Regions from separate parts of the Streptomyces sp. 5-10 genome, predicted to be linked through region 3. Evidence: riboswitches for the same ligand, from Rfam matches in the RefSeq annotation. Region 3 holds a riboswitch; each other region holds the start of a gene.
The links. A riboswitch is a leader RNA that binds a small molecule or an ion and turns the genes downstream of it on or off. The one in region 3 is predicted to bind S-adenosylmethionine.
Positions count from the first base shown of each region.

Region 1: another riboswitch for S-adenosylmethionine. It lies ahead of thrC (threonine synthase); the one in region 3 lies ahead of IEJ02_RS27425 (aminotransferase class V-fold PLP-dependent enzyme).
Region 2: another riboswitch for S-adenosylmethionine. It lies ahead of IEJ02_RS23540 (glutathione S-transferase C-terminal domain-containing protein); the one in region 3 lies ahead of IEJ02_RS27425 (aminotransferase class V-fold PLP-dependent enzyme).

Region 1 covers NZ_JACVYG010000083.1:6,443-13,743, reverse strand. Annotated here, with positions in the region: gene IEJ02_RS45170 (ROK family protein) at 1-119, opposite strand, end outside; gene IEJ02_RS45165 (extracellular solute-binding protein) at 411-1,694, shown strand; gene IEJ02_RS51255 (DUF3263 domain-containing protein) at 1,829-2,047, shown strand; gene otsB (trehalose-phosphatase) at 2,124-2,987, shown strand; gene IEJ02_RS45150 (alpha,alpha-trehalose-phosphate synthase (UDP-forming)) at 3,283-4,752, opposite strand; gene IEJ02_RS45145 (glucosyl-3-phosphoglycerate synthase) at 4,942-5,889, opposite strand; SAM riboswitch class I at 6,089-6,230, shown strand; gene thrC (threonine synthase) at 6,249-7,301, shown strand, end outside.
Region 2 covers NZ_JACVYG010000022.1:5,047-12,347, forward strand. Annotated here, with positions in the region: gene IEJ02_RS23515 (septal ring lytic transglycosylase RlpA family protein) at 36-458, shown strand; gene IEJ02_RS23520 (cell wall protein) at 472-1,107, shown strand; gene IEJ02_RS23525 (MauE/DoxX family redox-associated membrane protein) at 1,104-1,964, shown strand; gene IEJ02_RS23530 (YhjD/YihY/BrkB family envelope integrity protein) at 2,115-2,984, shown strand; gene IEJ02_RS23535 (Mut7-C RNAse domain-containing protein) at 3,099-3,842, shown strand; gene IEJ02_RS23540 (glutathione S-transferase C-terminal domain-containing protein) at 3,915-4,760, opposite strand; SAM riboswitch class IV at 5,112-5,258, opposite strand; gene IEJ02_RS23545 (PP2C family protein-serine/threonine phosphatase) at 5,384-6,529, opposite strand; gene IEJ02_RS23550 (Fpg/Nei family DNA glycosylase) at 6,615-7,301, shown strand, end outside.
Region 3 covers NZ_JACVYG010000028.1:28,302-35,602, forward strand. Annotated here, with positions in the region: gene IEJ02_RS27395 (hypothetical protein) at 1-165, opposite strand, end outside; gene ctaE (aa3-type cytochrome oxidase subunit III) at 377-997, shown strand; gene qcrC (cytochrome bc1 complex diheme cytochrome c subunit) at 1,067-1,876, shown strand; gene qcrA (cytochrome bc1 complex Rieske iron-sulfur subunit) at 1,873-2,928, shown strand; gene qcrB (cytochrome bc1 complex cytochrome b subunit) at 2,925-4,562, shown strand; gene trpD (anthranilate phosphoribosyltransferase) at 4,750-5,823, shown strand; SAM riboswitch class IV at 6,082-6,200, shown strand; gene IEJ02_RS27425 (aminotransferase class V-fold PLP-dependent enzyme) at 6,404-7,301, shown strand, end outside.

The DNA.
Region 1 (7,301 bases), on a different contig from region 3:
TCGGGTCCGCGCTCCCGCTCGGTGGGCCTCCTGGCCTCGTGGAGGAGTGTGGTGTCCGCCCCGACCAGGGCGGCCTTCATACCGGTGCCGCCCACATCCAGGGCGATGACGTGTTTCACATGGAACAGTCTCGCGCGATCCACCATGAGAGGTCTAGTCCACTCGCCGCTTCTGGTCGGGAGATCACGCCGTCGCGCGGAGGGGAGTTGGTGTGAACCAACCCTTCCGTTTGTGACTGGGTGACACATCCCACTTACGCGTGTAGCACCCCACTCACCTGGGAAAATGGGCTCCGATACCGAAGCGATACGCCCATGGTGTAGACCTTGTGGAGGTTTGCAAGGCAGACTCGCTCGACCTCGGGGGAGGACCCTTGAGGATGAAACAAGCCATAGGGTGGGAAAACAGCGGTGCAGCGGCGACGGTTCTTGGGTCTGACAACGGCGGGTGTCGCGGCGGTGGCGACGGCACCAGGACTCACGGCCTGTGGCAGCGGCAGCTCCGGCTCCGACGGTGAGGTCACCCTGAAGGTGGTCGCGGCCGATTACGGCGACAGCACCGCCAACAGCTCCCAGAAGTACTGGAACAAGGTGGCCCGGGCCTTCGAGGCCAAGAACGGCGGCCTCAAGGTCGAGGTCAAGGTCTACAGCTGGACCGAGGTGGACCGGCGGGTGGCCGAGATGGTCAAGGACGGTCAGGCCCCGGACATCGCGCAGATCGGCGCGTACGCCGACTACGCCGCGCAGGGCAAGCTCTACCGCGCCGACGAGATGCTCTCCATCCCCACCCAGGCCGGTTTCATCTCCTCGATCGCCCATGCGGGTGAGGTGCGGCGGGTGCAGTACGGGGTGCCGTTCGTGGCCAGCGCCCGGCTGCTCTTCTACAACAAGAAGCTCTTCGACCGGGCCGGGATATCCTCCGCCCCCACCAGCTGGCACGAGCTCAAGCAGGCGGCCGTCCAGCTCAAGGCCAGTGGGGTGAAGATCCCGTACGGGCTGCCGCTCGGCCCCGAGGAGTGCCAGGCCGAGACCATGATGTGGATGCTCAGCGGCGGTGGCGGCTACACCGACGCCAACGGCAGCTACACCATCGACTCCACCGAGAACATCGAGGCCTTCGAATGGCTGCGGGACGAACTGGTCGGCGCGGGCCTCACCGGCCCCGGCTCCCCGGCCCGCACCAACCGCCAGGACACCTTCGACGCCTTCGCCCGCGGCGAGGTCGGCATGCTCAACGGTCACCCGACCCTGATGCAGCAGGCGTCCGGCCGCGGCATCACGTACGGCACCGCGCCGCTGCCCGGCCGCAGGGGCAAGTCCCCGTCGACGATGGGCGTCGCCGACTGGCTGATGGCCTTCAGGCAGAACGGCCACCGCAAGGAGATCGGGAAGTTCCTCGACTTCGTCTACACCGAGAACAACGTGCTGGACTTCGTCACCGAGTACGACCTGCTGCCGGTGACCACCGCCGTCGAGCAGACGATGCTCGGCGACCGTGAGTACAAGCGGCTGTGGCGGTTCCTGGACGAGCTGGAGAGCGCGGAGTTCTACCCGGCCGACAAGACCTCCTGGGCGGAGGTCAGCAAGCTGATCAAGCAGAAGATCGGCTCGACCGTGGCCAAGGGCGGCGACCCGGCGAGCGTGCTGGGCCAGATCCAGCGCGAGGCCGACGCCATGGAGAATGCGGGGGCATGACAGTGGACACGCCCGGCCCCGGCCCCGACCCTTCCGAAGACCCCGCCGACCGGGTCGGGGAGCAGGACCAGGGCCAGGACCAGGGCCAGGACCAGGACCAGGTCGGGGACCAGGAGCCGGGTCCGGACGCCGGGCTGTCCGACCGCGACCTGGCCGTGCTCGCCGTGGAGCGGCGCGGCTGGCCGGGCCCCGGCGCCAAGGAACGGGCGATACGGGAGCGGTTGGGCCTCTCCCCGACCCGCTACTACCAGCTGCTGAACGCGCTGCTGGACGACCCCAGGGCCCTGGAGCACGACCCGGTGACCGTCAACCGGCTGCGCCGGATCCGGGACGAGCGCCGCGAACGCCGCTGACGCGCATCGGCGGCGGAACGGCCGGGGCCGCCCGGGGGAAGCCCGCCGTGACGCCGGGCCCGGTAGGGTCACCACCATGGGCAGCGCTATGGGAAGTCACCCCGTCCCCGTACCCACCACCTCCGCCGGCTGTGAGGGTCTCGCCGCCCTCCTCGAACGGCCCGGCCGCGCCATCGTCGGACTCGACTTCGACGGCACCCTCGCCGAGATCGTCCCCGACCCCGACCAGGCCCGCGCCCACCCCGGCGCCGTCCCCGCGCTCTCCCGGCTGGCCCCGCGGATCCGCTCCGTCGCGGTGATCACCGGACGTCCGGCCGAGGTCGCCGTGCGGTACGGCGGGTTCGCCGGGGCCGAGGGGCTGGACGGGCTCGTCGTCCTCGGCCTCTACGGCGCCGAGCGCTGGGACGCGGGCAGCGGCGAGGTCCAGGCGCCCGAACCCCACCCCGGCGTCGCCGCCGTCCAGGCCGAACTCCCCGCCGTCCTGGAGGAGCACGGCGCCTCGCGCGGCACGTGGATCGAGGACAAGGGCCGTGCCGTCGCCGTCCACACCCGCCGCGCCGAGGACCCCCAGGCCACGTTCGAGCGGCTGCGCGCGCCGCTGCACGCGCTCGCCGAGCGCCATGGACTGATCGTCGAGCCCGGCCGACTGGTGCTGGAGCTGCGGCCGCCGGGCATGGACAAGGGCGTCGCGCTCACCGACTACGTACGGCGGACGGGCGCCGAGGCCGTGCTCTACGCGGGCGACGACCTGGGCGACCTGGCCGCGTTCGCGGCGGTGGAACGGCTGCGCGAGGAGGGCGTGCCGGGGCTGCTGGTGTGCAGCGGCAGCACGGAAGTGACCGAGCTCGCCAAGCGGGCCGACCTGGTGGTCGACGGCCCGGCGGGCGTGGTGGACCTGCTGTCGGCCCTGGCGAACGCGGTCAGCGGCGAAGCCGCGTAGGGCTCGGCGGGCGGGACAGCGGCCCGGGTCGCGCCCGGCGCCTCGGTCACGCTTGCCACCCGGGTCGCGCCCGGCGCCTCGGTCGCGCTTGCCGCCCGGGTCGCGCCCGGCGCCTACGTCGTGCCCGGCGCCCGGATCACGTCCGGCGCCCAGGTCGTGCCTGGCGCCCGGGTCCGGCATCCGGGCCCGGCCCCGGGCTCGGCGCCCGGACCGCGCTCGTCACCCCGGGAACCCGCCGCCCCGGAAGCCCATCACCCCAGGACCCATCACCCCAGGACCCGTCACCCCGAAGCCATCACAGCGCCCGCAGCTGCGCCAAGAACCATGCCTGTGGCGGTAGCGCGGTCGCCGCGGCGGCGAGCCGCTTCGTGCGGTCCGCGCGCTCGCCGTCGCTCATGCGCAGCGCCTCGTGGAGCGCCCGGGCCGTGCCCTCCACGTCGTACGGGTTCACCACCAGCGCGTCCTCGCCCAGCTCGGCGTACGCGCCCGCCTCCCGGGACAGCACCAGCGCGCATCCCCGCTCGGAGACCACCGGGACCTCCTTGGCCACCAGGTTCATCCCGTCCCGGATGGGGTTGACCAGGGCCACGTCCGCCAGCCGGTAGGCCGCGAGCGACCGGGCGAAGTCGTCCTTCACATGGAGGGCGACCGGGGTCCAGCCGTCCGTGCCGTACTCGTCGTTGATCTCCTCCGCGATCCGCCGCACCCGCTCGGTGTAGTCGCGGTAGACCGCGAGGTCCTGGCGCGAGGGGTAGGCGAAGGCCACGTGCACCACGCGCTCGCGCCACTCGGGGCGGGTCTCCAGCAGCCGCCGGTAGGCCAGCAGCCCGCGCACGATGTTCTTGGACAGCTCGGTGCGGTCCACCCGGACGATCGACTTCCGGCCCGGCCCGATCTGCGCCCGCAGAGCGCTCAGCCGTTCGTCCACATCGGGCCGGCGCGAACGCTCCCGCAGGAAGTCCGCGTCGGCGCCCAGGCCGTGGACGCCCAGCCGGGTCTCCCGGCCCTCGAAGCGCACGGCCGTCGCCACGCCGCCCCCGCCCTCGCCGTCACCTTCCCGGACGATCTCCGCGCCCAGCACCGCCGCGCAGCAGTCGGCGAAGGCGGTGGCCCAGCGCTCGGTGAGGAACGCGGCGCGGTCGCCGCCGAGGATGCCGCGCAGCACACCCGCCGCGACGTCGTCCGGCAGCAGCCGGTAGTAGTCCGGCGGGGCCCATGGGGTGTGGGAGAAGTGGCCGATCCGCAGATCGGGGCGGCGCTCGCGGAGCATCGCGGGCACCAGCGCCAGGTGGTAGTCCTGCACCAGGACGACGGCGTTGTCCACCGCCTCCTGGGCGAGCGCGTCCGCGAAGGCCGCGTTATAGCTCTCGTAGGCCGCCCACTGCTCGGCGAACTCCGCGTCGAAGACCGGCTCGACCGGGGTCTGGTAGAGCAGGTGGTGGACGAACCACAGCACCGAATTGGCGACGCCGTTGTACGCCGCGGCGAAGACGTCCGGCGCGATGTCGAGCATCCGCACCTGCTGGCCGCCGGTGTCACCGGGGTTCAGATGGCTCGCCCCGGCGCGCCGGGCCGCCTCGCGGTCGCCCTCGCCGAGCGCCGCGCACACCCACACCGCGCCCGCGTCGGGGCCGATCGCGCTGAGCCCGGAGACCAGCCCGCCACCGCCGCGCCGGGCGGTGAGCGAGCCGTCCTCGCCCAGGGTGTACGAGACCGGGCCGCGGTTGGACGCGACCAGGATCGGGGCGGTGCGCGGAACTGCCATGTCGCGAGCCTAGCCAGGCACGGCCCCGCGCAAACGTACGTACGGTTTCTTGCCCCGTAGGTGCTATTCCGGTTCCGGCCACGTCAGTGCAGGACGCCATCCCTCCGCGTCCGGGTCCGGTGCGCGCCGAGCCGCAGCCCGCGTCACGCCGAGCCGCAGCTCCGCGTCACGCCGCGCCGCAGCCCCGCGTCACGCCGCGCGCCGCGCCGTGTACTCCGGTATCTCGATCATCGGCGGCCGCTCCTCGGTGTCCACCGCCGTCGTACGCGGCTCGAAGCCGTTCTCGCCCCGGTCGAACTGGGTCAGCCGTGGCCGCACCAAGTGGCCCCGGGCCAGCCGCAGCTGCGCGGTGCGGTAGATCGCGGCCGCCATCCGGCCGAGCGCCTGCCCGTCCTGGTGGCGGTGTTTGCGCACCCCGATGTCCACCTGGCCGAGCGCGTCGAGCCCCACCGTGTGCAGCGCGTCGACCAGCAGCCCCAGCTCGACGCCGTAGCCGACCGGGAAGGGCAGCCGCTCCAGCAGCGAACGGCGCGCCGCGTACTCCCCGCCCAGCGGCTGGACGAACCCGGCCAGCTGGGGCCAGTGCAGATTCAGCAGCGGGCGGGCGACCAGCTCGGTGACCCGGCCGCCCTGGCCCGCCACCTCGCCGAGCGGGCGGTCGTACATGCCCTTCACCAGCTCAAGCGTGGGGTCGGTCAGCAGCGGACCGACGATTCCCGAGACGAAGCGCGGCTCGAATTCCCGCAGGTCGGCGTCGATGAAGCAGACGATGTCGCCGCTCGTGGCGAGCAGGGACCGCCACAGCACCTCGCCCTTGCCGGGCAGCGCGGGCAGCCGGGGCAGCAGCGAGTCGCGGGGGACGACGGTGGCGCCCGCCGCCGCGGCGACCTCGGCGGTGCGGTCCGTGGAGCCGGAGTCCAGCACCACCAGCTCGTCCACCAGCGGCGTCGCCTCGCCCATCAGCTCACGCCGGATCGTTCCGGCGATCTCGCCGACCGTGGCCTCCTCGTTCAGGGCGGGCAGGACCACGCTCACCGTCGTCGCCGCGGCCCGCTTCGCGGCCAGCAGGCGGTCCAGCGGACGGTCGTCGGCAGACCAGGAGCGACGCTTCAGCCAGCGCTCCACCTCATCCAGCACCTGTGTGTCTCCCCTGCGTGATCGCTGTGATCCATCTCGCGCATCGGACGGCTAGCTCAACCATCCGGGCCTTCGGTTACAGTCTTGAACAACGCACATGGCCGTCGTATGTCGGGGTCGACCTCGGTGTTTACCGACGTACCGACGTACCCGACGACGCTGGTGCCGACAAACGCCCCGGGTCCGCCCGGTGCCATACCGCTCATCCAGAGGGGCAGAGGGAACGGCCCGTTGAAGCCCCGGCAACCCTCCAGCTGATCTCGCATTCCGCAGCGAGGCTCCCAGCTCGGGAAGGTGCCAATTCCGTCTCGTGGCGAAGTGCGTCGCGAGGAAGATGAGGAGAAAGGGCCTCGCCATCCATGGCTGTGCAGTCAGTAGAAAGCTCAACCACTTCCTCCCCCTCCCCCTCCGGCGCCTTCGGCCCCGCCGTCGCATTGTCCTGCCGGGAGTGCGGTGAGCGGTTCGAACTGGGCCCGATCTTCGCGTGCGAGGCCTGTTTCGGGCCCCTCGAGGTCGCGTACGAGCTCCCGGCCGGCGATCCGGAGGGGCTGCGCCGGCGCATCGAGGCCGGTCCGAACAGCATCTGGCGCTACGCCCCGCTGCTGCCCGTCCCGGCGGACGTGGCGGATCTGCCGAGCCTGAACCCCGGCTTCACCAAGCTGGTCAAGGCCGACAACCTCGCCCGTGAGCTCGGCGTCACCGGTGAGCTGCACATCAAGGACGACTCCGGGAACCCGACCCACTCCTTCAAGGACCGGGTCGTCGCCATCGCCGTCCAGGCCGCCCGCACCTTCGGCTTCACCACCCTCTCCTGCTCCTCCACCGGCAACCTCGCCGGCGCGGTGGGCGCCGCGGCCGCCCGCGCGGGCTTCCGCTCCTGCGTCTTCATCCCGCACGACCTGGAGGCGGGCAAGGTCGTCATGGCCGCGGTCTACGGCGGCGAGCTGGTCGGCATCGAGGGCACCTACGACGACGTCAACCGCTTCTGCAGCGAGCTGATCGGCGACCCGGCGGGCGAGGGCTGGGGCTTCGTCAACGTCAATCTGCGGCCGTACTACGGCGAGGGCTCCAAGACCCTGGCGTACGAGATCTGCGAGCAGCTCGGCTGGCGGCTGCCGGACCAGATCGTCATCCCGATCGCCTCCGGCTCCCAGCTCACCAAGATCGACAAGGGGCTGAAGGAGCTGATCGCGATCGGTCTGGTCGAGGACAGGCCCTACAAGATCTTCGGCGCCCAGGCCGAGGGCTGCTCCCCGGTCTCCACCGCCTACAAGGCCGGCCATGACGTCGTCCGGCCGCAGAAGCCGCGGACCATCGCCAAGTCGCTGGCCATCGGCAACCCCGCGGACGGCCCCTACGTCCTGGACATCGCCCGCCGTACGGGCGGCGCGGTGGAGGACGTGAACGACGAG
Region 2 (7,301 bases), on a different contig from region 3:
TCCGAGGGCGGGACCGAGGCCGGGAGGACAGCGCCATGGCGTGCGGATCGACCAAGCTCTGGAACGGCGAGGCCACCTGGTTCTGTTGTGGCAGCGCCTGGGGTCCGTGCGCCTCCGCGGGCGGCGGCGCGTGCGGCACCTGCCGCTCCAGCGCCTTGCAGGCCGCCTGGCCCAACGCCTCCAAGGCGTGCTGGGACATCACCCGGCCGGACCTGTGCGGTGAGGACATACCCCGGCGCGGCTGCGGCTCGGTCATGAAGGTGCGCCATGACTGCTCGGGCGCGAGCGTCTGTGTCACCGTCAGCGACTGCGGCCCGCGCACCCGCAGCTTCTGCTCCGAGTCCACCTGCTGCGACGGGGTCTGCCGCACCAACCGGGTCATCGACCTCACCCCCGCCGCCTTCTCCGCCATCGGCAGCCTGAGCTCCGGCACCCTGCCGGTCTCCATCTTCGAATGAGGCGGGCCCGGCCATGAGCGCGTACCGAACCGGCGACCCCCTCGACCGCCGTCGCTTCCTCACCACCGCCGCCCTCCACGGCGCCACCGTCATCGGGGCGACCGCCCTGGGCGCCGTGGACGCCGACGCCGCCTTCGCCGCCCCGATACGCCCCCTGGACCCGGCGGTCGCGGAGAGCGCCTTCGCCGAGGGGCGGATCACCGCGATCAACGACGACGTCCTGGAGGTCGCGGGCTCCTACGGCGACCACTCCCGGGTGCGGGTCACGGGCGCCACCAGCGTCTGGAAGGCCCGGGCCACCACCGCGGCCGACATCGAGACCGGCGACGGACTCTACGCCCGCGGCGTCCCGCTGCCCGACGGCACCGTCGCCGCCGACGCGGTGTGGGTCAACATCGTGAACCTCCACACCACCATCCGCGGTATCGAGAAGACCCGGCTGCACCTCGCCCACGGGCAGCACGAGATCGTCGGCAACCTCATGGCGGAGACCACCAGCGCCGCGTACGGCACCGCCTCGCCCACCGCCGATCTGTCCCGGCTCACCATCGGGCAGAGCGCCCAGGTGCTGGGCGCATGGCGGCCGTCCGACGGCTCCGTGGACCTGGTCCGGATCGCGGTCGCCCCCGGCGCGGGGAGGCGGCGGTGAGCGCCCTGGTCCGCGACCTCGCCCCGCTGGTGCTCGCCGGGGTGCTGGGGCCGGCCGGTGCGGGGAAGCTGTTCGGCCGGGGCGCCGCCCGGCAGGCGCCGCGTACCGCGCTCGCGCGGCTGCTGCGCGACGGCGGCCGGGCCGCGCTCGCCCTCCGCGTCCTCGGCGCGGTCGAACTCCTCCTCGCCGCCGCGCTGTCGGCACCGCCCGTCACCCCGCTCCCGGGAGCGGCGGCCGCCCTCCTCGGCGCGGGCTTCCTCGGCTACCTCGGCTATGCCCGCGCCGCCGCGCCCGGCTCCTCCTGCGGCTGTACGGCGGGCCGCGACACCCCCCTCACCTGGCGCGCCTTCGTCCGCGCCGCCGCGGTCCTCGCGGGCGGGGTCGCGGCGGCCCTGGCCCAGCGGCCCTGGTGGACCGCGGCGGGCCGCCGTCCGGCCGCGGCGCTGTGCCTGGTCCTGGCCGCGGCGGCGGCCCTGACGGCACTCTCCGCCGATCCCGACCGCCGCTGGCGGATGCCGCTGCGCCGGCTGCGGCTGCGGATCACCGGGCATCCGCTCGCCGCGACCGGAGCGCCGACGGCGGTCCCGGTCGCCGCGACCGTCGAACTGCTGGAGCGCTCGCGCGCCTGGCAGAGCGTCTCCCGCGTGGTGCGCTCCGCGCTGCTGGACCACTGGGACGACGGCGGCTGGCGCATCCTCCAGTTCGCCGGGGTGTACGGGGGCGGCCCGGCCGCGAGGCCCGTGCTGGTGCTCTTCGCGGTGGACGCCGGGGCCAGCCTGGACACGGTGCGCGAACCCGCCGTCCGGGTCAGCGTCATCGACGCGGACAGCGGGGCCCCGGTCATGGCCCCGGCGTGAGGCCCGCCGAGCGGGCACCGACGGCCGCCCCGGCACCGCACACGTGTTCCGGGGGGAGTCCCGGCGGAGCTCCCGGCGGAACGTCACCACCCCGAGTAGCCTGGACGGCACTGCCCAGGTCGAGCCGGTGGCGCGGGTAGGGGAGTGGGTATGTCCGAGAATCGGTCCGCGTCCGGCTCCCGGGGGCCCAGGTCCTGGTCCTGGTGGCAGCGGCTGGAGGACGCGTTCCACCGGTCCGCGATCGGACGCGGCTGGCGCCGGGGCAGCGAATTCGAGCTGCTGCACCGTGCGATGGGCTTCGCCGCCCTGGGCTTTCTCACCCTGGTGCCCCTGCTGATCGTGGTCGCCGCGGCCGATCCGGTGAACCGGCTCGGCTTCGCCCAGTGGCTGGCCGAGGGCCTGGGGCTCACCTCGACCTCGCGGGACGAGGTGCAGCGGCTGTTCGCCCCGCCCAAGCAGGCGCTGGAGTCCACCACCGCCTTCGGTCTGGCCATGCTCGCCATCTTCGGAGCGCGCTTCGGCACGGTGCTCCAGGTGGGCTACGAGAAGGTGTGGGAGCTGCCGGCCGGCCGCTGGCACACCGTCTGGCGCCATCTGGTGTGGCTCGTGGTGCTGATCTGCTATCTGCTGCTCTCCGCCCATCTGGCGCCCGGCGTCTCCCGGGTGCTGGTGGCGGTGGTGGGCACGGTGCTCTTCTTCTGGTGGTCGCAGCGGCTGCTGCTCGGCGGGCGGATCAGCTGGGGCGCCCTGCTGCCCGGCGCGCTGGCCACCAGCGTCGGGCTGCTGGGGCTGCGGGTCTTCTCCCAGCTGGTGTTCTCCCCGCTGATCGCCTCCAGCACGGTCTCCTACGGCCCGGTCGGCACCGTCCTGGTCGTCCAGTCCTGGCTGGTCGGCGTCGGTTACGTGGTCTTCGGCGGTGCGCTCGTCGGGCGGGTGCTGCACGAGGACTATCTGCGGATGGTGGCATGGCGCCGCAAGCGGCGCCGCGACCGGGCCAGGGCGGCCGCGCCGCCGGAGTGACGCCCCGGCCCGCGATCACGCGACCCGGGCCCGCCGACGAAGGCCGCCCCCATGATCGTCAACGGCCCCGGAACGCCGTCGCCCCGGGCCGGGGGCGCCTGGCATGCTGGCGGTGTGAATGGACCCGAGATCCACGTCAGCCTCGCCCCTGAACTGCGCTTCTTCGCCGCTCCCGAGCGGCGCCGCGCCCGGACGGCCGTCGTCACCGACGGCATCTCCACCCTCGGCCATGTGGTCGAGTCGCTCGGGGTGCCGCTCACCGAGGTCGGCAGGCTGCTGGTGAACGGCGAGGAGACCGCCGTCTCGCATGTGCCGGGCGCGGGGGAGACCGTGGAGGTCCACCCGGTCGTCCGCCCGCAGCGGGTGCCGGGCGCGCCGCTGCGCTTCCTGCTCGATGTGCACCTGGGCACGCTCGCGCGGCGGCTGCGGCTGCTGGGCGTGGACGCCGCGTACGAGAGCGAGGACATCGGCGACCCCGAGCTGGCCGCGCGCTCCGCCGCCCAGCGCCGGGTGCTGCTCTCCCGCGACCGGGGGCTGCTGCGCCGCCGCGAGCTGTGGGCCGGGGCGTATGTCTACAGCGACCGGCCCGATGAGCAACTGCGCGACGTCCTCGGCCGGTTCACCCCGGGCCTGGCGCCCTGGACCCGCTGCACCGCCTGCAACGGGCCGCTGGAGGACGCCGACAAGGAGACGGTCCGGGAGCAGCTCCAGCACGGCACCCGGCGCACGTACGACGTCTTCGCGCGCTGCACGGTCTGTGGGCGGGTCTACTGGCGCGGCGCCCACCACGCCCGCCTGGAGGCCATCGTGGCCGGGGCGATGGGCGAGTTCGGCGACGCCCGGGCCGCGCTCTCCTGAGCGCCCGCTGATCGACCTCGGGATACCGGCGCTGGAGGCGGCGGTGCGCCACCACCGGAGCGATGTCCCCTCTCAGGAGACCTCGTCCTGGACGGCCTCCGGAAGCGTGGTGTGGAAGGCCGGGTGGGCGTGCAGCCGCCGCACATAGGCGCGCAGCTGCCCATGGCGGGAGACCCGGTCGGCCGCGTCGGCGTCCAGGAGGGGCCGGTGCTCGGTGTCCAGCTGGACGAGGGCCACCCACAGGTCCACATCGGCGGCGGTCAGCTCCTCGCCCAGGGCGTACGGCGCGGCCGTCAGCCCGCGGTCGAGCCGGCCGAGGGCGGTCAGCAGCCGCTCCAGCGCCGCGTCCCGGCACTCCGCCTCGGGCGCCGTCCCGGCCTGCCGGGCGGCGTGGGTGATGTCCGCGTCGAGCAGGTCCCGGAGGGCGTCGATCTCCGTGGCGAGGGCCGCCGGGCGCAGCCGGGGGCGTCCGGCTCCGCTGCCGTCGCTCAGATGGCCGGCGAGGTCGCGCAGGATGTCGGGCGTGTGATTGCTGACGACACGTCCGGTCCAGCCGTCGCACAGCGCGGGCGCGTCCACCGGTCCGCCGTAGCGGTGCCAGGTGGCCTCGTAGGCCCCGCGCAGTGCGGCGTACGCCTCGGGGGTGTCGTCCGGGAGCCCGACGAGGGTGGTGGCCACGGTGTCCCGCAGCCCGAGCAGATCGAGGGTGATGGAGACGCGCAGGGAGAGCGGACAGTTCGCGGAGAGGTAGAGGCGGTAGCGATGCGGCACCGGATAGAAGCCACCGGCGAGGTCGACGCCGATGCGGCTGCGGAAGCGGTGCGGTGGTGTGGGCGGGGCGATCCGGGGGCCGGCCGAGCAGGGGTCGGGGTCGAGAAGAGAGGCAGGACCTGAACTGAGCGGAAACGTCTCGGACATGGCTCTCCAAGCAGGTGACGAAAAGCCCCGGCCCCGCCGGGTGAGGGCGGCGCCGATGGCGCAACGGAAGAGAAGCCCGCGCGGGGCACTCGCCGGGACGGTGCCGGGACACGCACCCGGCCCCCGGCGCGCGGGGCCGCGCTCGGTGACCGTGTCGGCTCGGGCCGACTCAGACGGCTGGACTGGAGGCGCTGCAGATGCGCAGCAGATCGATGTGGAGCCGCCTGGTCAGGAGGCGGAGACGGCGGAGCGGCGGGGACAACGGCCGGGGACGCCGGCGGGCGCCGTCCCCGTGGCTGTCGGTCCTGGGCATCTCCACCGATCCCATCATCGGGGGCTCGCGAGGCAGCGAGACCGCGCTTGTCCCGTCCACGCCGACGAAACCTGGTCGTCACCCGGGGGCACCCCGTCGCGGGAGAAGGGTTGCCTGTCAACGAGCCGGGGCCGATGACCCACCTGAGCGGGGGTTCCGCACGGTGGGCGCTGACAATCGTGACCGTCCCTGACAGTGTCGTCGCGCTCCGCGAGGGCGTCAACCCATGCCGAAGTGGCCAACACCGGCCGATGGCACGGCGGATGCACGGCGCCCTGGCGCGACCGGCTCGTAAGGCGGCGCGATCGGCTCAGCGGAACGACCGGTCAGCGCCGCCGGTGTCCCGCTCGACGAGGACCATGGCCGCGTCGTCCGCGAGCCGTCCCTCGGTGTGCCGGACCAGGGCGTGGCGCAGCCGGTCCAGGTACTCGGCCGGGGTGGCGCCGTCCAGCGTCTCCATGGTCCGGTGCAGCGGAAAGAACTCGTTGTCGTCGTTGCGGGCCTCGACCACCCCGTCGGTGTGCAGCAACAGCCGGTCACCGGGCAGGAACGGAAAGGTCTCGACGCCGATCGCGGGAGGGCCGAGGAACTCCTCGAGGCCGAGGGGCGGCAGCGGGCGCGCCGGGTCCAGGGAGCGCACCTTGCGCTCGCGCATCACCAGGGGCGGCGGATGGCCGCGGTTGATCAGCTGGACCAGCGACTCGTCCGTCACCTGGGCGAGGAGCACGGTGACGAACTGCTCCTCCAGCTCCTGTGGGTCCTGCAGCTGGGAGCGGTCCAGCAGCTCGTACTCGCGCGCCAGCGCGGCCGCACAGCGGTGCATCACCTCGGCGAGGTCCCGCTCGTAGTGCACCGCCTCCCGGAAGGCGCCCACGACGGCCGCGGCGGACCGCACCGCGGCCAGCCCCTTTCCCCGTACATCGCCGACGATCAGCCGCACTCCGTAGCGGGTGCACATCGCCTCGTAGAGGTCCCCGCCGATCTGCGCACCGCGCTCGGCCGCCAGATAGACGCTGGCCGTGTTCACCACGCCCATCCGGGCGGGCAGCGGCCGCAGCACCACGTTCTGGGACACCTCGGCGATCCGGCGGATATGGGTCAGCTCGCGGTCCCGGCGCACCCGCACCGCGCTGGTCGCCACGCTCGCCACCGCCACCACCAGCAGGGCCAGCAGATTCATGTACACCTGTGGGGTGCCCCAGGCGTCGTTGTGGGTGGCGGTGATCGCGCTGACGACGCCCGCCAGCAACGCCACCCCGACGGTGCCGACCGGCCCCATGGTCACCGCCGCCAGCGCCGGCGCCGGGGAGAGCAGGGGGCCGGTGTAGAGGGTGTGCGCGGGGGAGAGCTCGATGCCGAGCACCGCCGCCAGGACCAGGAACGGCAGACACCGTGTGATCGCGAACAGCGTCTGGCTGCGACCGCTCCCCCCCGAGGCGACGCGCATGAATCGCATAATTCGGTACTTTATCCGATGAAGACCCCCGAACGGGTGCGCCCTCCACAACGCATGACGGAAGCCCCGGGCGTAGCCTGACGCTATGCCCGAGCTTCCGGACGTCGAGGGATTCCGGCGGACGCTGGCCTCCTGCGCCCAGGGCCGCCGCGTCGAGCGGGCGGAGGTGGCCGATCCGGGGGTGCTGCACGGGGTGACCGCACAGCGGCTGAAGCGTGACCTCAAGGGCCGCCGCTTCGCGGCACCGCGCCGCCACGGCAAGTGGCTGATCGCCCCCACCGACGGGCCCACGGTCGTGCTGCACTTCGGCATGACCGGGCGGCTGGTCTGCGGGGCGGAGTCCGAACCGGCCGGCCGGTTCCAGCGCGTCGCCTTCGACCTCGACGACGGCCACCGCCTCGGCTACGAGGACCAGCGCAAACTCCAGGGCATCTGGCTCGCCGCCACCGACGGCGACATCGACCGGATCATCGGCGATCAGGGCCCTGACGCGCTCTCGCTGAGCCGGGCCGATCTGGACCGGCTGCTGGCGGGGCGGCGCGGACGCGTCAAGGCCACACTGACCGACCAGGCCGTGATCGCCGGACTCGGCAATCTGCTCGGCGACGAGATCCTGTGGCACGCCCGGATCCATCCGCGGCGGCAGGCGAACGCGCTGACCGACGACGAGCGCGATCGGCTCCACGGCGCGCTGCGCGAGGTGCTGCGCGCCTCGGTGCGGGCGGGGCGGGTGCCGGACGACCCGGACTGGCTCACCGGGCGGCGCGACGAT
Region 3 (7,301 bases):
GATGCCGCCCTCCTCCAGCGCCGAGAGAACGGCCGGGAGGGTGGCGCACTCCAGGAACTCCACCGGGGGCACATCGGCGGCGGGCCGGCGCCCGGCCGCCAGGCGCACCTGCTCGCGGGTGCTCACGTCATCGCTGTAGACCAGCACCGTTGCGGTGGGCCGCATCATGACCTCCGGACGAAGTAAGTGATCTGCCGGGCTCCTGTGGCGGATGCTACTCCCGTACAGCCGTCCGGAGGAGGGGGCGTACGGATCTCTCCTTCCTTCGGGGGACTGTCCGGAACAGCCCCGACGAGCAGGGTCGATGTCCTTGACGCGGCCCTTGACACTCCGAACGGGACCCCCGGGAGTGAGGGCTGGATAAGCGACCGACATAATGTCGGTCGTGGCGACAGCAACAGCAGTAGAAACCGGGCACGCGCACCCGTCGGTCAACCGGCCGAACCTCACCAGCGTCGGAACCATCATCTGGCTGAGTTCCGAGCTGATGTTCTTCGCGGCCCTCTTCGCGATGTACTTCACCCTGCGATCGGTGACCGGAGCCGAGCACTGGAAGGAAATGGCGTCCTCGCTGAACTTCCCGTTCTCGGCGACGAACACCACGATCCTGGTGCTCTCCTCCCTCACCTGCCAGCTCGGCGTCTTCGCCGCCGAGCGCGGCGACGTGAAGAAGCTGCGCTCCTGGTTCGTGATCACCTTCATCATGGGCGCGATCTTCATCGGCGGTCAGATCTTCGAATACACCGAGCTGGTCAAGAAGGACGGGCTTTCGCTCTCCTCTGACCCCTACGGCTCGGTGTTCTACCTGACCACCGGCTTCCACGGACTGCATGTGACGGGCGGCCTGATCGCCTTCCTGCTGGTCCTGGGCAGGACGTACGCGGCCAAGAGGTTCACCCACCAGCAGGCGACGGCGGCCATCGTCGTGTCCTACTACTGGCACTTCGTCGATGTCGTCTGGATCGGCCTCTTCGCCACGATCTACATGATCAAGTAAGCCGGTCAGCGCACCGGAACCACGTCCTTAACAGCATCGACGCAGAAGATCCTGACACCGGGGTAATCCGTGAAAAAGCTCTCCGCACGACGGCGCCATCCGCTGGCTGCGCTCGTCGTCCTACTCTTCGCGCTGGCGGTCACTGGGGGGCTGTACGCCGCGTTTTCGCCGAGCGAGGCGAAGGCCGACGACAGCTCCGCCCAGTCCCTCGCCATCGAGGAGGGCAAGAAGCTCTATGCCGTCGGCTGCGCCAGTTGCCATGGCACGGGCGGTCAGGGGACCTCTGACGGCCCGAGCCTGGTCGGCGTCGGCTCCGCCGCCGTGGACTTCCAGGTCGGCACCGGCCGCATGCCGGCGCAGCAGCCGGGCGCCCAGGTGCCGAAGAAGAAGAAGATCTACTCGGACGCCGAGATCGAGCAGCTCGCCGCCTACATCGCGTCGCTCGGCGCGGGTCCGGTGACGCCCACCAAGAGCCAGTACAGCCCGGACGGCGCGGACGTCGCGAAGGGCGGGGAGCTCTTCCGTACGAACTGCGCGCAGTGCCACAACTTCGCCGGTAAGGGTGGTGCCCTCACCAACGGCAAGTTCGCGCCGGCTCTCGACGGGGTCAGCCCCAAGCATCTCTACGAGGCCATGCAGACCGGCCCGCAGAACATGCCCTCCTTCCCCGACACCGTGATGCCGGAGAAGAACAAGCAGGACATCATCGCCTACCTCGACACGGTCAACAGCGACAAGAGCAAGACCCCCGGTGGCCTCGAGCTCGGCGGGCTCGGCCCGGTGAGCGAGGGTCTGTTCGGCTGGGTCTTCGGCATGGGCGCGATGATCGTCCTCACCATCTGGGTCGCCGCCCGGACCGCAAAGGCCAAGAAGTCATGAGTAGCCACGAGATTTCAGAAGCAGAAGACAAGCTGCCGGAAGGGCGGGGGGCCGAGAGCGCCGTAAGGCCGGCCGAGGACCCGTTCGCCGACCCGGGGCTGCCCCCGCACGAGCACCGCAAGCAGGACATCGACGAGCGGGCCGCGAGGCGCTCCGAGCGCACCGTCGCCCTGCTCTTCACGGTCTCGATGCTGGCCACGATCGCCTTCATCGCCGCGTATGTGGCGCTCCCGGTCGACAAGTACATCTACGTCTTCCCGATCGGGCACATCAGCGCGCTGAACTTCGCGCTGGGGCTGACGCTCGGCATCGCGCTGTTCACCATCGGCGCGGGCGCGGTCCACTGGGCCCGCACCCTGATGTCCGATGTGGAGATCGCCGACGAGCGCCACCCCATCGAGGCCAGCCCCGAGGTGAAGTCCAAGGTCCTCGAGGATTTCGCCGCCGGCGCCAAGGAGTCCGGCTTCGGCCGTCGCAAGCTGGCCCGCAACACCCTCTTCGGCGCGCTCGCGCTGGTGCCGCTCTCCGGCGTCGTGCTGCTGCGCGACCTCGGCCCGATGCCCGGCACCAAGCTCCGGCACACCAAGTGGGCCAAGGGCAAGAAGCTGCTCAACTACAACACCATGCAGCCGCTGCGCCCCGAGGACATCGCCGTCGGCTCGCTCACCTTCGCCATGCCCGAGGGCATGAGCGAGGAGCAGCACGACTTCCAGACGGAGATCGCCAAGGCCGCCCTGATGCTGGTCCGGCTCCAGCCGGAGAACATCAAGGACAAGCGCGAACTGGACTGGTCGCACGAGGGCATCGTCGCGTTCTCCAAGATCTGCACCCACGTCGGCTGCCCGATCAACCTCTATGAGCAGCAGACGCACCACGTCCTGTGCCCCTGCCACCAGTCGACCTTCGACCTCTCCGACGGTGGCCGAGTGATCTTCGGTCCGGCCGGTCACGCGCTGCCGCAGCTGCGGATCAGGGCCAACGACCAGGGGTACCTCGAAGCCATGGGCGACTTCTCGGAGCCCGTCGGTCCTGCTTACTGGGAGCGCGGATGAGTACTACAAGCGACGGCGCCGCGCAGCGCCGCGGCAAAGCGCCCGCGGGTGAGCGCGTCGCGGACTGGGCCGACGGCCGGCTGGGCATCTACAGCCTGGCCAAGGCCAATATGCGCAAGATCTTCCCGGACCACTGGTCCTTCATGCTGGGCGAGGTCTGCCTCTACAGCTTCATCATCATCATCCTCACGGGTGTGTACCTGACGCTGTTCTTCCACCCCAGCATGGCGGAGGTCACCTACGAGGGCCCGTACGTCCCGATGCAGGGCGTGCGGATGTCCGAGGCGTTCCAGTCGACACTCGACATCAGCTTCGAGGTGCGGGGCGGTCTGCTGATCCGGCAGATCCACCACTGGGCCGCGCTGGTCTTCCTCGCTGGCATGTTCACGCACATGATGCGCGTGTTCTTCACCGGTGCGTTCCGCAAGCCGCGTGAGATCAACTGGCTGTTCGGCTTCCTGCTGTTCTTCCTCGGCATGCTGACCGGCTTCACCGGCTACTCGCTCCCCGACGACCTGCTCTCCGGCACCGGTCTGCGGTTCATCGAGGGTGTGTTCCTGTCGATCCCGGTGGTCGGCACCTACATCTCGATGTTCGTCTTCGGCGGCGAGTTCCCCGGCACGGACCTCATCGCGAGGCTCTACCCGGTCCACGTCCTGCTGCTGCCGGGCATCATGCTCGGCCTGCTGGTGGCGCACCTGATCCTGGTCTTCTACCACAAGCACACGCAGTACCCCGGGGCCGGAAAGACCGAGAAGAACGTCGTCGGCATGCCTCTGCTGCCGGTCTACATGGCCAAGGCGGGCGGCTTCTTCTTCCTGGTCTTCGGTGTGATCGCGGCCCTCTCCGCGATCGCGACCATCAACCCGATCTGGACCATCGGCCCCTACCGGCCCGACCAGGTGTCCACCGGCGCCCAGCCCGACTGGTACATGGGCTTCGCCGAGGGTCTGGTCCGGGTGATGCCCGGCTGGGAGATCACCGCCTGGGGCCACACGCTCGTCCTGGGCGTGTTCATCCCGATCGTGCTCTTCCCGCTGGTCCTGTTCGCGATCGGGCTCTACCCGTTCATCGAGTCCTGGATCACCGGCGACAAGCGTGAGCACCACATCCTGGACCGCCCGCGCAACGCCCCGACCCGTACGGCCTTCGGCGTCGCCTGGATGACCGCGTACTTCGTGATGCTGGTCGGTGGCGGTAACGACCTGTGGGCCACCCACTTCCACCTGTCGATCAACTCGATCACGTGGTTCGTGCGGATCGCCTTCTTCGTCGGCCCGGTCCTGGCGTTCATCGCCACCAAGCGGATCTGCCTCGGCCTCCAGCGGCGTGACAGGGACAAGGTGCTGCACGGCCGTGAGACCGGCATCATCAAGCGGCTGCCGCACGGTGAGTTCATCGAGGTCCACGAGCCGCTCGCGCAGGAGCAGCTGCACACGCTCACCCAGCACGAGCAGCCCGAGCCCTACGAGATCGGCCCGGAGGTCGACGAGAACGGGGTCAAGCGGAAGATAAAGCGTTCTCAGAAGCTCCGTTCGAAGCTCTCCAAGGGCTACTACGGCGAGAACAACGTCATTCCGAAGCCGACCCGCGAGGAGTACCACGAGATCACCAGCGGCCACGGCCACCACTGATCTCCCGGTACCTCCCGGTACCTCTTCAGTGACCGGTTTCTCCATACAGCGACGCCACGCCACCAGGGCCCCGGCCCGGACCGCACGGTCCGGCCGGGGCCCCGGCCGTGCTGCCGATAGGCTTGCGACGGGCCGCTGAAGTGCGCGGACCCTTCCCTGCCCACCCCCACGGATCCAGGAGCGGACCATGGACGTTGTGACCCCCGCCGGAGGCGACAGCACCGCGACGGCCCGCACCTGGCCGGACGTACTGAGCTCGCTGATCGCCGGCCGGGACCTCGATGCCGACGACACCGCCTGGGCCATGGACCGGATCATGCGGGGCGAGGCCACCGACGCGCAGATCGCCGGTTTCGCGATCGCGCTGCGCGCCAAGGGCGAGACGGTCTCCGAGGTGGCCGGTCTGGTGCGGGCCATGTACGAGCACGCTCGGGTGATCGAGGTGCCCGGGGAGACCGTGGACATCGTGGGCACCGGCGGCGACCGCGCCAAGACGGTCAACATCTCCACCATGTCCGCGCTGGTCGTCGCCGGTACGGGCGCGCGGGTGGTCAAGCACGGCAACCGCGCCGCGTCCTCCGCCAGCGGCGCCTCCGACGTGCTGGAGAAGCTCGGCGTCAATCTGGACATCACCCCCGAGCGGGTGGTCGAGGTCGCCGAGGAGGCGGGGATCACCTTCTGCTTCGCGGTGAAGTTCCACCCGTCGCTGCGGCATGTCGCCTCGGCCCGGCGCGAACTGGGCGTCGCCACCCCGTTCAACCTGCTCGGCCCGCTGACCAATCCGGCGAAGGTCACCTGCCAGGCGACCGGGGTCGCCGATGCCCGTATGGCGCCCATCATCGCCGGGGTGCTGGCCGAGCGGGGCTCCTCCGCGCTGGTCGTCCGGGGCGACGACGGGCTGGACGAGCTCACCGTGACCACGACCTCCCAGGTGTGGGAGGTCCGGGGCGGCGCCGTGCGCCAGGAGACCTTCGACCCCCGGGACGTGGGCGTCGAGCGGGCCCCCGTGGAGGCCTTGCGGGGCGCGGACGCCTCGTACAACGCGGATGTGGCCCGGCGGCTGCTGGCGGGCGAGCGGGGCCCGGTCCGGGACGCGGTGCTGCTGAACTCGGCGGCGGCGCTTGTGGCGCTCGAGCGGGAGCCGGGGGACAAGCCCCTGACGGACCGGATCGGGGCGGGGGTGGCGCGGGCCGCCGAGTCGATCGACTCGGGCGCGGCGCGGGACGTCCTGGAGCGATGGGTCCGGGCCACCCACGCCTAGCCAGACCCCGGACCGGGGCTCTGCCTCTCTTCCCACGGCATCGCCATGCGGCTCCGCCGCGTGGCGGAGCTCCGCCACGGGGTCCAGGGGCGGAGCCCTTGGTATCGGGGAGGGGCGGGGAGGGGAAAGCATTGGTGTGCGGGCCCCGCCCTGTGGTCCGCCGGACATCCCTACGCGGGCCCCTTACGGCGCCCATGGTCTGTCCGGGATGCGGACAGGGCGTGGGCGCCGACGCCTGACATGGCATACTCCTGCCCAGGTCACGAGCGACAGCGACTACGGCCCCGGCCCGCTGTCCGGCAACCCTCCGTCCGTGGCGGGGTGCCCCGGGTGATGACCAGGCCGCCAGGCAGCGAGGCCGGCGGCAAGCGCGGACCCCTCGCACTAGGGGTCCTGGTGGTCGAGGGAGTTCTTCCGTGATGCAGCGAATGCGCTAGGGCCGAGCGGCCCCGTCTCTCCTCCATGTGCTCCGCGCGGTGCGGCCGTGCGTCGAGCGATTCTCCGCGCCCTGACGGCTGGCTCGACGCCGCCGTTTCCGTGCGCGTCACGCATTCCTTCGACCCCTTCGGGAGACTTCGCCATGTCCGCGCGCCCTGCCGCCACCGCTTCCGTCTCTGCCTCCACCGCCGCCTCCGCCTCCACCGCCTCCTCCGTCGCCGCCTGTGAACCGCTGCCCGTGCTGGGCAGCGATGTCCTGGTGCCCCTGGTCACCGGCGGCGAGGTGACCTACGCGGCGCTCGACTACGCCGCCAGCGCCCCCGCGCTGCGGCGGGTCTGGGACGACATCGCCGCCTACGCGCCGTACTACGGCAGCGTGCACCGCGGGGCGGGCTACCTCTCGCAGCTGTCCACCGACCTCTTCGAGAACAGCCGTAAGGATGTCGCCGCCTTCCTCGGCTGCCGCGAGGACGACCAGGTCGTCTTCACCCGCTCCACCACCGATTCGCTCAACCTCCTGGCCGCCGTGGCGCCCCGCGGCACCGAGGTCTTCGTCTTCGAGACCGAGCACCACGCCTCGCTGCTGCCGTGGGAGCAGCGGGAGGACGTCACCGTCCGCTACCTCAGCGCCCCGCGCTCCCCGCGGCAGGCGGTGGAGACGCTGGAGAAGGCGCTCGCGGGGCGCGCTGAGGGCCCGGCGCTGGTCTGCGTGACCGGCGCGTCCAATGTGACCGGCGAGCTGTGGCCGGTGCGGGAGCTGGCCGCGGCCGCGCACGCCCACGGCGCCCGTATCGTCCTGGACGCCGCGCAACTGGCCCCGCACCACCCCGTGGACATCGCGGCGGCGGACGTGGACTGGGTGGCCTTCTCCGGGCACAAGCTGTACGCGCCCTTCGGGGCCGGGGTGCTGGCCGGGCGGGCGGACTGGCTGCGGGAGGCCCGGCCGTATCTGGCGGGCGGCGGCGCCAGCCGTAAGGTCACGCGCAGGGACGACGGCGGCGTCGACGTCGAGTGGCACACCACCGCCGCCCGGCACGAGG